2 regions of the Bradyrhizobium sp. NP1 genome follow, and region 2 is predicted to be linked to the other one. Evidence: riboswitches for the same ligand, from Rfam matches in the RefSeq annotation. Region 2 holds a riboswitch; the other holds the start of a gene.
The links. Region 2 has a riboswitch for S-adenosylmethionine ahead of metX (homoserine O-acetyltransferase MetX). Riboswitches for the same ligand answer to the same signal wherever they lie in the genome.

Region 1: it holds a riboswitch for S-adenosylmethionine, as region 2 does, so the genes downstream of both, QOU61_RS03955 (O-succinylhomoserine sulfhydrylase) here and metX (homoserine O-acetyltransferase MetX) in region 2, are expected to answer to the same signal.

What each region holds. Positions count from the first base shown of each region.
Region 1 is NZ_CP127385.1:841,290-845,703, reverse strand. It holds gene QOU61_RS03965 (invasion associated locus B family protein) at 1-815, opposite strand, end outside; gene QOU61_RS03960 (2'-deoxycytidine 5'-triphosphate deaminase) at 822-1,961, opposite strand; SAM riboswitch at 2,040-2,119, shown strand; gene QOU61_RS03955 (O-succinylhomoserine sulfhydrylase) at 2,191-3,393, shown strand; gene QOU61_RS03950 (GDSL-type esterase/lipase family protein) at 3,439-4,414, opposite strand, start outside.
Region 2 is NZ_CP127385.1:1,259,178-1,263,591, forward strand. It holds gene hisC (histidinol-phosphate transaminase) at 1-386, opposite strand, end outside; gene QOU61_RS05980 (chorismate mutase) at 414-1,262, opposite strand; SAM riboswitch at 1,444-1,523, shown strand; gene metX (homoserine O-acetyltransferase MetX) at 1,603-2,799, shown strand; gene metW (methionine biosynthesis protein MetW) at 2,803-3,471, shown strand; gene QOU61_RS05995 (alpha/beta fold hydrolase) at 3,523-4,386, opposite strand.

The DNA of each region.
Region 1 (4,414 bases), 420 kb from region 2:
ATGTCGAGGTTGAGCGCGTGAATGCCGAGACCTTTCGGCGTTCCGGCCAGCCGCTCGTGCAGATTCCAGTCGTCGGGCACGCTTCGCGAGAACGCGACCATCTTCTGCAGGATCGCGATCTTGTTCTCCAATCGGCTTTTTGGTTCGCCGGAGAGCGAGGCCGCGCGCTTCTTCAGCGCCTCGATGAGCTGACGGCCCTGCTCGGCCAGCAGCTCGACGCTGTTGGTGGACAGGAGCTGATTGTAGCCGAGCGCAGTGGTGATCGCGGCAGCGCCGGGCGTGTCATATTCGAGACCCGCCTGCACGTCATATTTGCCGTTGCCGCCGGCCTCGAAACCATAGATGCGCACCGCCTGATCCCTGGTCAGCCCGGCTGCCGCGGCAACGCGCGCATAGGCGCGCTTGAAATCAATCTCGCTCGCAGGGCGCGTCGGCACGAACTCGAACTGCTCGGCAGCATGGCGCAGGAAATCGGCGACCACGGGCACGGGCGCCTTCGCGCCGGACGGATCGACCGGCTTCTTCGGCCCGGTATAGTCGGGCGGCTGCGTCAGCACATAGTCGTCGAGCGTGATCGCGCGATGCGCCCGCCGCTTGGCGGTGCGCGCGGCGCGCTTGGCCTTGACCTGCGCCCAATAGGGATCGGCAAGCTTGCCGTATTGCGCTTGTGCCGCGTCATATTCCGCGAGCCTGGCACGGTATTCGGCCATCTGCGCCGGCGTCGGCGCCTGCTTCGGCGCTTCGGTCTGCGCGGCGGCTGATGTCAGCGCGAGGGCAATCAGCGTGCTGAGAGCGAACCGCGCCTGCCGCCGCATCGCCGGCTACACCCGAAAGTGCTTGGAAAGCTTCAGCCCCTGCGCCTGATAGTTCGAGCCGATGCGCTGGCCATACATCGCGTCGGGACGCGCCAGCATCTTCTCATAGACGAGGCGGCCGACGATCTGGCCGTGCTCCAGGATGAACGGCACCTCGCGCGAGCGCACCTCCAGCACCGCGCGTGCGCCCTCGCCGCCAGCGCCCGCATAGCCGAAGCCGGGATCGAAGAAGCCGGCATAGTGCACGCGGAATTCGCCGACCAGCGGATCGAACGGCACCATCTCGGCGGCGTAATCCGGCGGCACCTGCACGGCTTCCTTTGACGCCAGGATGTAAAACTCGCCGGGATCGAGGATCAGGCTGCGATCGGGCCGCGCGGGGATCGCCTCCCAGAATTCGTCCACCGCATAGCCGGCGCGGCGGTCGACATCGACCACGCCGGTGTGACGCTTGGCGCGGTAGCCGACGAAGCCGTTCGCCTTTTCGCCGGAGAGATCGACCGACAGCGCCACGCCGCCGGCCAGATCGGCATCATCGCGATCGACCAGCCGCTCGGCGCCATGCAGCGCGTCGAGCTCGTCGGCACTGAGGATCGCTTCGCCGGTGCGGAAGCGCACCTGCGACAGCCGCGATCCTTCGCGCAGCAACACCGGAAATGTCTTCGGGCTGATCTCGGCGTAGAGCGGCCCGTGATAGCCCGCGCCAATCATGTCGAAGCGACGCGTGCCGTCGGCGATCACGCGGGTGAAGACGTCGAGCCGGCCGGTCGAGCTCTTCGGGTTGGCGGCAGCGACGATCTTCGGCGGCAGCGCCAGGCTTTCGAGCAGCGGCACGATGTAGACGCAATTGGTCTCCAGCACCGCGCCATCCGAGAGCGATATCTCGTGCAGCTTCAACTCGTCGATGCGCTCGGCCACGGTCGCGCCCGGCCCCGGCAGGAAGCTGGCGCGCACCCGATAGGCGATGTCGCCGAGACGCAGATCGAGGCTCGCCGGCTGGATCTGGCTCTCGACAAAGGGATAGGCCGGCAGGATCAGGCCATCGTCCGCCATCGCCGCGATCATGCGATCCGGCAAAATGCCGTTGGCGTGGGTAGGAAGCGAAAACGACACGATCTGGTCCTTGGGCGGTGGCCCCGACGTCATCCAAACTCCGAAAATATGCCCTTTTACCGGTTATCCGAACCCCGTCTTGACGGAAAGGTCAGGGGCGAATATGAGCATGACTTATCCCGTGGTGATTTGAGCCGGCCGGCTTGCAGCCACGTTAAATAAATCGCTAAACAGGCCGGGGACACGTGTGATCCCGGCCTTGAGGAGTTTTCCCAGGCCGGTTTTTTTGTGGCCGTTGTTCCATGGCCGCGATGGAGGTCCGATGTCCCAGTCTACCGCTCCGGCGGCCAAAACCCGCTACCGTCCCGAAACCCGCCTGGTCCACGCCGGCACGCTGCGCTCCGAATTCGGCGAGACCTCGGAGGGCCTGTTCCTGACCCAGGGCTATGTCTACGACAGCGCGGAGCAGTGCGAGGCGCGCTTCAAGGGCGAGGACCCCGGCTACATCTATTCGCGCTACTCGAACCCGACGATCGCGATGTTCGAGCGCCGCATGATCGAGCTCGAAGGCGCCGAGGCCGGCCGCTCGACCGCGACCGGCATGGCGGCGGTGACGACCGCGGTGCTGGCGCCGCTCAAGGCCGGCGATCACGTCGTGGCCTCCAAGGCGCTGTTCGGCTCCTGCCGCTATGTGGTGGAGGACCTGCTGCCGCGCTATGGCATCGCGTCCACGCTGGTCGACGGCCTCGATCTCGACCAATGGAAGCGCGCGGTGCGCCCGAACACCAGGAGCTTCTTCCTGGAGAGCCCGACCAATCCGACGCTCGACGTGCTCGACATCTCCGCGATCGCCGAGATCGCGCATGCCGCCGGCGCGCGGCTGATCGTCGACAACGTGTTCGCAACGCCGATCTGGCAGAGCCCGCTCGCGCTCGGCGCCGACGTCGTGGTCTATTCCGCGACCAAGCACATCGACGGCCAGGGCCGCTGCCTCGGCGGCATGATCCTGTCGTCGGAAGCGTTCATCGCCGAGCACCTGCACAATTTCATGCGCCAGACCGGTCCGTCGCTGTCACCGTTCAACGCCTGGGTGCTGCTGAAGGGGCTGGAGACGCTCGCGGTACGCGTGCGCGCGCAGACCGAGTCCGCGGGCAAGATCGCGGACGTGCTCGCGAACCATCCGAATATCTCGCGCCTGATCTATCCGGGCCGCGCCGACCATCCGCAAGCCGCGCTCGTGAAAAAGCAGATGCGCGCCGGCTCGACGCTGGTCGGCTTCGAGGTGAAGGGCGGCAAGCCCGCGGCCTTCCGCGTCCTCAACGCGCTCAAGATCGCGCGCATCTCGAACAATCTCGGCGACGCCAAGAGCCTCGTCACCCATCCGGCAACGACGACGCACCAGCGGCTGTCGATCGAGGCGCGCGCCGAGCTCGGCATTTCCGAGGGCTTCATCCGCTTCTCGACCGGGCTCGAGCATCCCGACGACCTGATCGAGGATCTCACGGCGGCGCTCGAGAAGGCGTGACGGCTTCACCCTCCCCCTCGAGGGGGAGGGTAAGCAGCGAGAGCCTCACATCGGCCGATAGGTCTGCACGTTGGACGGCACGGCGACGCCGAGCTTGATCTGGCCGACCGAGCGGATGATGTCGTCGCCGAGCAGTTGCGCGAAGCAGGCATAGCCCCAGTCGTTCATGTGCAAGCCGTCGGCGATGACGAATTCGTCGATCGGGATGGACTGCCGCTCGTGCCAGTCGCGCATCACGTCGAAGCGCGGGAAGATGCCGACATGGCGCAGCGCCGCGATGCGGCTGAGCAGCTTCACCATCTTGTTCGCGCTCTCGGCGCGCTCGGTGACCTTCGGCGAATATTGCGGATCGACCAGCACGACGTCGCTGCCGGCGGCCTGGATGCGTGCGACGCCTTCCTCCACGAGCTTGGCGGTCTCGCCCGGATCGAGATCGCGCAGCACGGCGTTGGTGCCGACCTGCCAGATCACGAGGTCCGGATGCATGTCGATCACCGAGGTCTGCAGCCGCTTCATCATCTCGGGCGCGTCCTCGCCGCCCTGGCCGCGGTTGATGACGGTGATGTCGGCCGTCGGATATTGCCGGTGCAACTGGGCAGCCAGCCGATTGGGATAGGTGAATTCCGGCGCGCTGGTGCCGTAGCCCACGGTCGATGACGAGCCGAAGGCGATGATCACCACCGGCTCGCCGGCGGCGAGCTTGGCCGCGACATGCGGCAGCGACCCGGTCGTGCCGGCGCCGCCTTTCGGCGGCAGGCACGGCACGCGGTTGAAAATGTCGCTCGCGGATTTGGCGACCTGCTTCACCTTGTCGATCGCCTTGGCTGTCAGGGTCCTCTGCTCCGGCGTGGCCGCCTTGTCGGCAGGGTTTGCGGCCACGGTCTGCGACTTCGTGCTCTCAGACGAGGCGTGCGGCTGCGACACCGGCGCTGCGCCCTCGGTTGCCGCCCGTGCCGGGCCTTGTGCGCGGACCGGCGACACCGCGCCCGGCAGCACCGCAAGCGCTGCAACCAGCGGCAGC
Region 2 (4,414 bases):
ACGTTCCTGGCGCCGTTCGCCATGGTCGCGATCGGGTAGACCAGGAAGCCGTGGGTGGTGGAGATCGCCTCGTCGCCCTGGCCGAGATAGGTGTGCGCGAGCAGGTTCAGGACCTCGTCGGAGCCGGCGCCGCAGATGATGCGGTCGGGATCGAGCCCGTAGGCGCGGCCGATCGCCTCGCGCAGGATGCGCGAGGTGCCTTCCGGATAGTCCTCCAGATGATCGGCCGCGTGCTTGTAGGCCGCGATCGCCTTGGGCGAGGGCCCGAACGGCGTCTCGTTGGCCGAGAGCTTGAACACCTTGCGGCCCGGTTCCGGCACCGGGCTCTTGCCGGGCGTGTAGGGCGCAATGTCGAGAATGCCGGGATTCGGCACGGGGCGGTTCATCTTCAACTCCGGAATTGGCGGGGTGGGCTAGCGGGCTACCCCGTTAATGGGCACCGTATAGCGCGTTGCATGGCTGCCGACGAGGGCCGATGAACGCACCGACGCTCCCGCATCGACCAGCGCGCGCATGACGGCGTCGAGGCGGCCGGCGCCTGCGATCGATACGAGCAGCGCCGCACCGTCAAAGGCGGTGTCGGGCACCGCGACGATCTCGGCGAGCGGCGACAGCGCGCGCGCGATCTCGGCATTCCAGCCCGAGACGCGCACGCTCCAGGTCTCGACCTCGGTCACCATGGCGTTGTCGGCGACGCGCGAGACGACGAAAACCGGCAGCGCCGCCGGATGGTCGGCGCGCTCGACGAAGGGCAGCCGGGCGATGATCTTCGGCGCGCCCTCGGCTTCCAGCGTCAGCCACCAGGGTGCGCGGCTTGACGTGGCGGAGACCAGCGCGAGATCGCCTTTCGATTTTGCCACCGCGTCGACGGCGGCGGATGCGGAAAAATGCGCCACATAGGGCACGGTGAAACCGAAGTGAAAGCGCGCCGAATCCCGCATCGCGGGTTCGCTCGTCGAGACGTCGGCATGCACCGCGAACGGCGCCTGCACATAGGTGAAGGTCGCGATGATGACGCGCCAGATGCTCTCCACCGTGTCGAGCGGCAGGATGCCGCGATGGCGCTGCACCAGGCGGCGCATCATGTCGGCCTCGCGTGCGGGGCGGAACGCCGAGCCGACCTCCTGGGTCTGCTTGACCCGGATCAGCCGGTCGATGATGTCGCCGCGCGCCATCAGCAGTCGATGCACCTGTTCGTCGATCGCGTCGATCTCCTTGCGCAGTTCGGCAAGCGAGGGCGGCGCTGGGGGTGGTTTGGACATCTTCAAAACGCCTTCGATGCCGGCTTCTTGCGCATGCGCGGCCGGCGATCACCGACCCTGCTTAGGAAAGACGGGCGCCGAAAGCAAAGAGAAACATCGACGGCGGCTGCCAGCCGTGCCGTGGCGGCGGGTCGTTAACCACCGGCTTGCCTTGACGAAAAGGCCGCCAGCCTCTACTTTCGTCCTGTTCCGTGGTCATTTGAGCCGGCCGGCTTGCAGCCACGTTAAAAAACTCGCTAAACAGGCCGGGGGACGTTATCCCGGCCGAACCTTTGTTCAGGCCGGGTTTTTCATGGCCTGTTTTCGAGGGGTCTTTGACCCCTAACGGGGCCCGAGCTACATGGCAGACGTGCAGTCGATAGCAAGTCCGGCGATCCAGGCCGAGGACCGCGCGCATGAGGTCGACCATCCGACGTCGCAGGTCGCGAAGTTCGGCTTGAACGAGCCGCTGAAGCTCGATTGCGGCGTTGATCTGGCGCCTTTCCAGATCGCCTATCAGACCTATGGCGAGCTCAACGCCGACCGCTCCAACGCGGTGCTGATGTGTCATGCGCTGACGCTGGATCAGCATGTCGCCAACATCCATCCCGTGACCGGCAAGCCGGGCTGGTGGGAGAGCATGGTCGGGCCCGGCCGGCCGCTCGACACCAACCAGTACTTCGTCATCTGCGCCAATGTGATCGGCGGCTGCATGGGCTCGACGGGGCCGGCCTCGACCAACCCGGCGACCGGCAAACCCTGGGGGCTGGAATTTCCCGTCGTCACCATCCCCGACATGGTGCGCGCGCAAGCCATGCTGCTCGATCGACTCGGCATCGACACGCTGTTTTGCGTGGTCGGCGGCTCGATGGGCGGGATGCAGGTGCTGCAATGGACCGCCGCCTATCCGGAGCGCGTGTTTTCCGCGCTGCCGATCGCCTGCTCGACGCGCCACTCGGCGCAGAACATCGCCTTCCACGAGCTTGGCCGTCAGGCCGTGATGGCGGATCCGAACTGGTACCAGGGACGTTACACCGAACATGACACGCTGCCGCATCGCGGGCTCGCAGTGGCGCGGATGGCCGCGCACATCACCTATCTCTCGGACGCGGCGCTGCACCGCAAGTTCGGCCGGCGGATGCAGGACCGCGAGCTGCCGACCTTCTCCTTCGACGCTGACTTCCAGGTCGAGAGCTATCTGCGTTACCAGGGCTCGTCCTTTGTCGAGCGTTTCGATGCCAACAGCTACCTCTATTTGACGCGGGCGATGGACTATTTCGACATCGCTGCCGACCATGACGGCGTGCTGGCGCAGGCATTCCGCGGTATCAAGACCCGCTTCTGCGTGGTGTCGTTTACCTCTGACTGGCTGTTTCCGACCTCGGAATCACGGGCGCTGGTGCATGCGCTGAATGCCTCGAGCGCACGCGTGTCGTTCGCCGAGATCGAGACCGACAAGGGCCACGACGCCTTCCTGCTCGACGTGCCCGAGTTCTTCGATATTTCCCGCGCCTTCCTGCAATCGGCGGGCAAGGCGCGCGGGCTTCCGGGTGGTTGAGTGATGGCCGTGCAAGAGCAGACCCTGCCGCTCGAAGGGCTCTCGCCCGATCGTACCGGCAATTACCGCAGTGATCATCGGCTGGTCGCCGGGATGGTCAAGCCTGGCTCGAAGGTCCTCGATGTCGGCTGCGGCGACGGTGACCTGCTGCAACTGCTTGAAAGCCGCGGCATCGACGGGCGCGGCATCGAGCTGTCGCGCGAGGGCGTCAATCGCTGCGTCGCCAAGGGCCTTGCGGTGGTGCAGGGCGATGCCGACACCGACCTCGTCAACTATCCCGACGACGCCTTCGACTATGTGATCCTGTCGCAGACGCTGCAGGCGACGCGGCAGCCGAAGGTCGTGCTGGAGAATCTGCTGCGGATCGGCCACCGCGCCATCGTCTCGTTTCCGAATTTCGGTTTCTGGAAGATGCGGCTGCAGCTTCTGGTCGGCGGCCACATGCCGCGCACCGAGAATCTGCCGGCGACCTGGTACGACACTGCCAACATCCATTTCTGCACCATCAAGGACTTCGTGCAGCTCTGCGACGAGATCGGCGTCAAGATGGAGCGCGCGGTGGCGCTCGACACCTTCGGCCGGCCGGTGCCGCTCAATCTGCCCTGGTGGGTCTGGAACATGTTCGGCGAGCAGGGCGTGTTTCTGCTCAGCCGGGCAGAGAAGGGGAAGTGACGCGGCAGGCGTCATTCCGGGTTCGCGCTTCGCGCGCCCCGGAATGACGTTTCAGGCGAGTATCGACCGCGGGTCGCGCGCGCCCCAGCGGCCCGCCTCAGCGAGCGCGATGAAGCGCTCGACCGTCTCGTTGAACAGCGCGGGCTCCTCGAGGTTCAGCACATGGCCGGTCTTTGCGAACATCGAGAGCCCGGAGGCCGGAAGATGGCGCTTCAGGAACAGGCTCGGCCCGACGCAGGCCTCGTCCTCGTCGCCGCAGATGATCAGAGCGGGCGTTGCCACTTTCCGGATCGCCTCCGTCATGGTGTAGATCGAGGGCCGCGCTCCTTGAAAGCTGCGCATGGTGTTGGCCGACCCCTTGGAATCATGCCGCGCCAGCGCGGCATAGAAATCGGCATGACCGCGCGGGTCCTTCAGCATGAAGGAAATCCGGCTCGGCGCCTCGCGCGTCACCCTGGCGACACCGGCTGACCCGAGCGTCTCGAACTGCTCGGCGTTGGCGCGGCATTGCGCGCGGAATTGCTCCAGTCTCTCCAGCTCCGAGCCGGAGCCTACGCCGGCCAGCGTCATCGAGAGCGCGCGCTCGGGCGCGTTGAGACCGATCTGCAGCGACGAATAGGCACCCATCGAGAGACCGACGAAATGCGCCTTCGCGATGCCGAGATGATCGAGCACCGCCAGCGCGTCGGTATAGAAGTGCCGGTAGGTATAGACCTCGCTCGATGCCGGGAGGTCGGAGGGCGTGTAGCCGCGCGCCGAATAGGCGATGCAGCGATGGCCGCGTGAGAAGTAGCGCATCTGCGGCTCCCAATTGGTGTGGTCGGCCGCGAACTCGTGCAGGAAAATGATCGGCGTTCCGCTGCCCGCTTCCTCGAAATAAAGGCGGACCTTGTCGCGGGTGACGGCGTGGGGCATCGCGCGGCTCCTGCTTTTTTCTGGTCAG